DNA from 2 places in the Micromonospora sp. L5 genome. Region 1 is predicted to be linked to the other one. Evidence: predicted binding sites of a transcription regulator. Region 1 holds the regulator's gene; the other holds the start of a gene.

The links. Region 1 encodes HspR, which represses chaperone genes until heat shock. Its sites were predicted from a motif close to TTGAGTNNNNNNNACTCAA; they were not measured.
Region 2: a site for HspR is predicted at 1,187-1,205, ahead of lon (endopeptidase La). Genes of this name have one in related genera too.

The regions. Positions count from the first base shown of each region.
Region 1 covers NC_014815.1:143,210-146,614, reverse strand. Annotated here, with positions in the region: gene ML5_RS00735 (hypothetical protein) at 33-461, shown strand; gene ML5_RS00730 (hypothetical protein) at 691-897, opposite strand; gene ML5_RS00725 (heat shock protein transcriptional repressor HspR) at 1,074-1,514, opposite strand; gene dnaJ (molecular chaperone DnaJ) at 1,539-2,726, opposite strand; gene grpE (nucleotide exchange factor GrpE) at 2,806-3,405, opposite strand, start outside.
Region 2 covers NC_014815.1:5,367,832-5,371,236, reverse strand. Annotated here, with positions in the region: gene lon (endopeptidase La) at 1-1,164, opposite strand, end outside; gene ML5_RS24675 (Lsr2 family protein) at 1,399-1,746, shown strand; gene ML5_RS24670 (hypothetical protein) at 1,953-3,215, opposite strand.

The sequences.
Region 1 (3,405 bases):
CGCCCCCGCCAGCGCAAGCGGAAGGTCGGCCGGTGAGCGTGCAGGAAGAGACGTTCCGCGGCTTCGCCAACCCGGTCGATCCCTCGCCCGCCGAGCTTCGGGCGTGGGCCTATCAGCCGGATTCGGTGCCGCTGACCTCGATGCCGCCGGACTGGGATCTGCTGGTCGCCGGTGACCACCTAGTGCAGACGCTGTTCGATCTGGCCATGGATCAGGGCTGCCCGGCGCGGCGGTTCACGCTGCACTGCCTCTACATCTACGCCGCCGACGGCATCCGGACGAACTTCCGCGCCCACCCCAAGCGCCGGTTCCGCAAGCTGGTCGAGCAGGCCGAGAAGTCCGGCGACGACCTGATGCGCAACTGGGCGCACAACAGCCGGGTGCTGCTCGCCCGGCCGGATCTCTTCGTCTACCGGGACTGGTGCGAGGGCGGCCTGGTCCGCGAGAACCGCCGCCTCTGACCACTCGACCCGCCCACGTCGACATCACTGGCCACGTCGACCCGACCGGCCTGGTCGATCATGAACTTGGCGGTGTTTGGTGTCCGGTTTGTCGCCGCCAACTTCATGATCGACCGCGAGGGCGGGTGGGTGGTGCCCGCCCGGAGCAGCCCGACGTCCCGGCCGGCCCTGCAGAACACGAACGGGCCGGGATCCCCCGTGGATCCCGGCCCGCACGTCGGCGGATCGTCTAGGTCGACCCGCCCTGCTTCTTGCGCCGCTCGTCGTCCCGCGCCCGGTCCACGCCGTGGTCCGTCTGGTCGGCGAAGCGCCCTTCCTTGACCTTGTCGCTGAAGCGTCCCTCGGTGACCCGGTCGAACCGCTCGCGCACGTTCTCGGCCACCTTCTCCAGCCGTTCCTCCGCGCGCTCGGCCACCTTCTTCGCCGGTTCCGTCATGACTCCCCCCGCCAGCCCGGAATCCGCTTTGGGGCTTTTGCCCCTATGGAAAAGCCTAGTTGACCCCGCTCTGCCGTACCCCGCTTTCCCCTGACCCGGCCCGCGAACCGACCGGGGAACGACGAAGGCCGGCGCGGCCCCGGGGGAGCGGGGCGCGCCGGCCTTCAGGTACGGAATCAGCGGTCGGGAGCGCGGCGCGGACGCCAGACGACGAGCGCGGTGGATGTGCGGTTGGTGGGCACGAGGTCGCCGCGGGGGAAGCCGCCGAGCGACTCCAGCTCGGCGATCCGCCGGTACGCGGCGTCCAGTTCCGCCTCCAGCCGGGCCACCCGCTGCTGCGCCTCTTCGAGCAGCCGCTCCAACCCGATGATCCGCTTGACCCCGGCCAGGTTGATCCCGTCGTCCTGGCTGAGCCGCTGCACCTCGCGGAGCAGCACCACGTCCCGGACGCTGTACCGGCGACCGCCGCCGGACGCCCGGCCGGCCTGCACCAGGCCCAGCCGGTCGTACTGGCGCAGCGTCTGGGGGTGCATCCCCGCCATCCGCGCGGCCACCGAGATCATCAAGACCTTGGCCTCGTATGCCTGGTCACCCGAGCCGACGTACTCCTCCGACATGCCCGCTCACCTCCGGTGCCGCCGTCAACTGAATCGACGTACCCGCGCGTCGAGATGTTCCCGCGCGGCGGGCGGAGTCTGCGCCGCGAAGGTCTCCAGCGCCGCCCGCGCCTCGTCCGAGACCTTCGCCGGAACCACCACGTCGAGCGTGACCAGCAGGTCACCGGCGCGGCCGTCCTTGCGTACGACGCCCTTGCCGCGGGCGCGCAGCACCCGCCCGCTGGGCGTACCCGGTGGCACCCGCAGGGTCACCGTCCCGTCCAGGGTCGGCACGCGCAGGTCCGTGCCGAGAACCGCCTCGGCGTACGTGATCGGGACGTTCAGGGTCAGGTCGTCCCCGGTGCGCCCGAACAGCTCGTCCGGGCGGACCTTGACCTGCACGAACAGGTCGCCCGCCGGACCGCCCCGCTCGCCGGGCTCACCTCGGCCGGCCAGGCGGATCCGCTGCCCGTCCGACACCCCGGCGGGGAAGCGGACGTGCAGCGTGCGGGTCTTGGTGACCCCGCCGGTGCCGTGGCACTCCGGGCACTTCTCCTCGACGATCGTGCCGACACCCTGGCAGTTGCGGCACGGCTCGGAGAAACTGAACGACCCCTGGTTGCGGGTGGTCACGCCGGCACCGTGGCAGACCGGGCAGGCCACCGGCTGGGTGCCGGGCTTCGCGCCGTTGCCGTGGCAGGTGTCGCAGACGCCGGGCGCGCGCAGCGTCAGCGGCAGCGTGACGCCGCGTACCGCGTCTTCGAAGTCGAGCGCCACCTCGGTCTCGACGTCCCGGCCGCGGGCCGGGCCGCGCGGACGTGCCGGACCGCCGCCACCTGCACCGCCGGAGAAGATCGAGCTGAACAGGTCGGTGAAGCCGCCGCCGCTGAACCGGCTGTCCCCACCCCCGGCACCGCCGCCGAACAGGTCGGAGACGTCGAACGGCATACCGCCCGGCTGGCCCGCGCCGCGGGCGTTGCGCCGGAAGGCGCCGGAGCCGAACAGCGAGCGCATCTCGTCGTACTCACGGCGCTTCTTCTCGTCACCGAGCACCGCGTACGCCTCGGAGACGGTCTTGAACCGCTCCTCGGCGCCGGTGTCGCCGGGGTTGTGGTCCGGGTGCGACTCCCGGGCCAACTTGCGGTACGCCTTCTTGATCTCGTCCGAGGAGGCGGACTTGTCCACGCCCAACGCGGCGTAGTAGTCCTTCTCGATCCAGTCCTTGGAACTCACCGGTCCACCCCCTTCCACGGGTCGAACCCCGGTCGTCCCGCCCGCCCGGTGCGGGCGGGCAGGACGTCACGGGTCGGCACTACTCCGGGTCCGCGACCGCGACCATGGCGGGCCGCAGCAGCCGCTCGCCGAGCTGGTAACCACGGCGCATGACCTGGACGCAGGTCGGCTCCGTCACGTCGGCGGAGGTCTGGTGCGCCACCGCCTCGTGCCGGGTCGGGTCGAACGGGTCACCCGTCTCACCGAACGCGGTCAGGCCGAACTTCGCGAGCGCGCCGGTGAGCTGCTCGGCCACGCTGCCGAACGGTCCCACCAGGTCGCCGTGCTCACGGGCCCGGTCCAGGTCGTCGAGGATCGGCAGCAGCGCGGTGAGCACCGCCCCGGTGGCCTGCTCCTGAACCAGGTTGCGGTCCCGGTCGACCCGCTTGCGGTAGTTGGCGTACTCCGCGGTCACCCGCTGGAGGTCGCGGGTGCGCTCCTCCAGGTCGGTGCGGAGCGACTCCAGCTCGGCGCCGAGCGGCGCGCCCGTGCCGGTCCCGCCGTTCGGCTCGGCGGGCGAGTCGACCACGGTCGGACCGCTGACCTCGGCCTCGCCGCCGATCTCGTCGACCACGACCTCGGCCTCCTCGACCAGCCCTTCGGCGGGTGCGTCGGCGGCCGCGTCGGCCGCCGAGGCGTC
Region 2 (3,405 bases), 1.7 Mb from region 1:
GTAGGTGCGCCGGTGACCGCGGATCTCCGCCTCGTCCCGGACACCGCCGAGGGAGACGCGGACGAAGTTGCGGCCCAGCGCCCGGGCGACCGACTCGCCGAGGCTGGTCTTGCCGACACCGGGCGGACCGGCCAGGGCCAGCACCGCGCCGGAACCGCGTCCGCCGACCACGCCGAGGTTGCGCTCCGCGCGCCGGTTGCGCACCGCGAGGTACTCCAGGATGCGGTCCTTCACGTCGGCCAGGCCGGCGTGGTCGGCGTCGAGCACGGCCCGGGCCGCGGCCAGGTCCATGTTGTCCTGGGTACGCGTGTTCCACGGCATCTCCAGGACGGTGTCCAGCCAGGTACGGATCCAGCCCGCCTCGGGTGAGGCGTCGCTGGCCCGCTCCAGCTTGCCGACCTCGCGCAGCGCCGCCTCGCGGACCTTCTCCGGCAGGTCGGCGGACTCCACCCGGGAGCGGTAGTCGGCGGAGCCGTCCGGCTCGTCCTCGCCGAGTTCCTTGCGGATCGCGGCGAGCTGCTGGCGGAGCAGGAACTCGCGCTGGGACTTCTCCAGCCCCTCGCGGACGTCGCTGTTGATCTGCTCGGTGACCTCCTGCTCGGCGAGGTGTTCCTTCACCCAGCCGACGAGCAGTTCCAGCCGGGCGGTGACGTCCGGCGCGGCGAGCAGTTCGGTCTTCTGCGTCAGGCTGAGCCAGGGCGCGTAACCGGCCGAGTCGGCCAGCTCGGACAGGTCGGTCATCCGCTCCATCGCGTCGATCACCTGCCAGGCGCCGCGCTGCTGCAGCACCGAGGTCATGAGCGCGCGGTACTCGCGGGCGAGTTCGCGGGCGCGGCCCGCCGGTGCGGGTTCGTCGAGTTCGGCCGCCTCGACCCAGAGCGCGGCGCCGGGGCCGGGCACGCCGGAGCCGATGCGGGCGCGGGTGAGACCACGGACGACCGCCGCCGGTTCGCCGCTGGGCAGCCGGCCCACCTTCTCGATCGTGGCGACCACGCCGACGGAGCCGTACTCGCCGTCGAGGCGGGGTACGGCCAGAAGTTCCTTGTCGCCGGTGGCGCGGGCCGCGTCGACCGCGGCCTGGGTGGTCGGGTCGAGGGTCACCGGGATGACCATCCCGGGCAGCAGGACGGCGTCGGTCAGTGGGAGTACCGGAAGAGTTGCCATCGAACACCTGCCATCACGTTGGTTGAGCGTGTCTGGCTCAAGTAACAAAACGTGCCCCTTGTTCCGGGTTGTGACCCACGCCACTACGAAGCGCCGCGTTCCCGCGCTCCGCACCCAATGGCGGCGCCCTTTACCGCGACCCGCCGAATGGAAACAGTCGGCTATTGTTGCGGAATTACCGCGCGGTAGGTCAAACTCTTAGCCACACCCCGCCCGACACAGGGAGTAATGGCGATGGCAAGGAAAGTAATCACCGTTCTGACCGACGACCTCGACGGCGGAAAGGCCGATCGGACCGTCGAGTTCAGCCTGGACGGCGTGGCGTACACGATCGACGTCTCCGACGAGAACGCGGGCGTCCTGCGCAAGGCGCTGGATCCGTACATCAGCGCTGGCAGGCGAATCGGCCGGGGAGCGACCGAGGTCGCCCGCGGCGCCCGTCGCACCGCCCGGCCGAGCACCTCGGGAATGGACCGCGAGCAGAACCGCGCCATCCGGGAATGGGCCGCCAAGAACGGGTTCGAGATTTCCGAGCGCGGGCGCATCCCGGTGTCGGTGGTCGAGGCGTACAAGAACCGCTGACCGCCACCGGTTCACCGTCGGGCATCCCGGGGTCACGCTGAGAAATCGGCGCGGCCCCGATCGGCTTTCTACGGTCAGCGCTTTTCATCCGGCCGGATACCGCCGGCACGAAATTTCTTCCGGGATCACCTTCCACCGTGCCCGTGCGCGGGAACGGCAGCGGCCGCCCGGAGGAGTCCCCCGGACGGCCGCTGCCGTTCGCCCGCTCAGTTGACCCGGATGCGCACCACGTCGATGGCGGGAGTCTGGTTGGCCCGCTCCATCATCGGGATGCGGTGCGAGCCGTCACCGGCCCAGACCGCGCACTGCGCCACGCCCGACTGCGCCAGGCCCGGAATCTGGATCAGCACGTCGTCCGGCTGGTTGCCGCCCCGCCCGTCCTCGGTGGCCACGAAGAAGGCCGGCACGTCCTGCGGGTTCGGAGGCTGCCGGGTGCTGCCGAGCATGCGGCAGGCGGTGTGGAAGTGGCCGCGCACCAGGCCCTGGCCGTTGAGCAGCGAGCTCTCCAGGTAGTAGCCGCCCTGGCCGGCGGCGAGGAAGCGGTCCCGCACCAGGTTCTTGGTGGTGACCCGGAGGGTGAACGGCTGGTTGCGCCGCACCTGGTTCGGGAACTGCGTGATCAGCAGCGACGGGTTGTTCGCCGCGGCGCCCACCTCACCGAACGCGGTGCTCACGCACCGGTTGCCGTTCTGGAAGCCGTCGTGGGCCTGGAGCTGGCTGCCGGAGCAGTCCTTGGCGAGCACGTTCAGGCCGTTGCCGCCACCGTTGTTCTGGCCGCCGCCGTTGTTGTTCCCGCCGCCGTTGTTCCCGCCGTTCTGACCGCCGTTGTTGTTGCCGCCGTTCTGGCCCCCGTTGTTGTTGCCGCCGTTCTGACCGCCGTTGTTGTTCCCGCCGTTCTGGCCGCCGTTCTGCGGGGTGTCGGTCACCGCGCACTGGGCGAGCTGGTCCAGGCCCTGCGGGCGCTGGGCGACCCGGCCGATGGCGGTGGCGATCCGGTTGAGCGCCGCGGTCCGCTTGTCCGCGAGCGGACGCAGGATCGCGTTGTTGATGAACTCGCCGCCCTTGCGGCCCTCCGCCGCGAGCCGCCGGTTCGCGTCGGCGATCTGCGACTCCAGCAGCGCCAGGGTGCGGTCCACCTCGGCGCGGGCCCGGTCGGGCACCTGCGGTAGCCGGCCGCGGACGTCCGGGCAGGCCACGGTCGGGGTGCCGGCGCCCGCGCCTCCCGCGTTGGTCTGCTGGCACTCGGCCGGCGACATCTGCCCGTCGCCCCAGTGGTTGCGGACCCAGCGGCCGTTCTGCCAGGTACGGGTGGTGCTGCCCTGGCCGTCCGGGGCGGTCGCCCCGGGGCTCGCGGGCACGCAGGACGCCGAGGCGGCGCGGGTGGTCGTCCGCCGGTCCTGGGCGGACGAGATCTGGGTGACGGCGACGATGCCGCCGAAGACCGCGAGCGTGCCGACAACCGCCAGCATCCGCTTGCTCCGCGCGTTACCGGATGACCGGCGCGCCCGTGTGGACCTGCGCATCGAATTGCTCTCCTTCACGATCCGGTAGTTGACTGGTGATCCCGGCGGACCGACGAATTCGGGGTGTGAGATCACTGCGACGCTCAGTCGCGCGTCAATGGCCGACGATGCCCTTTCCGCACCGTCTCCGCGCCGT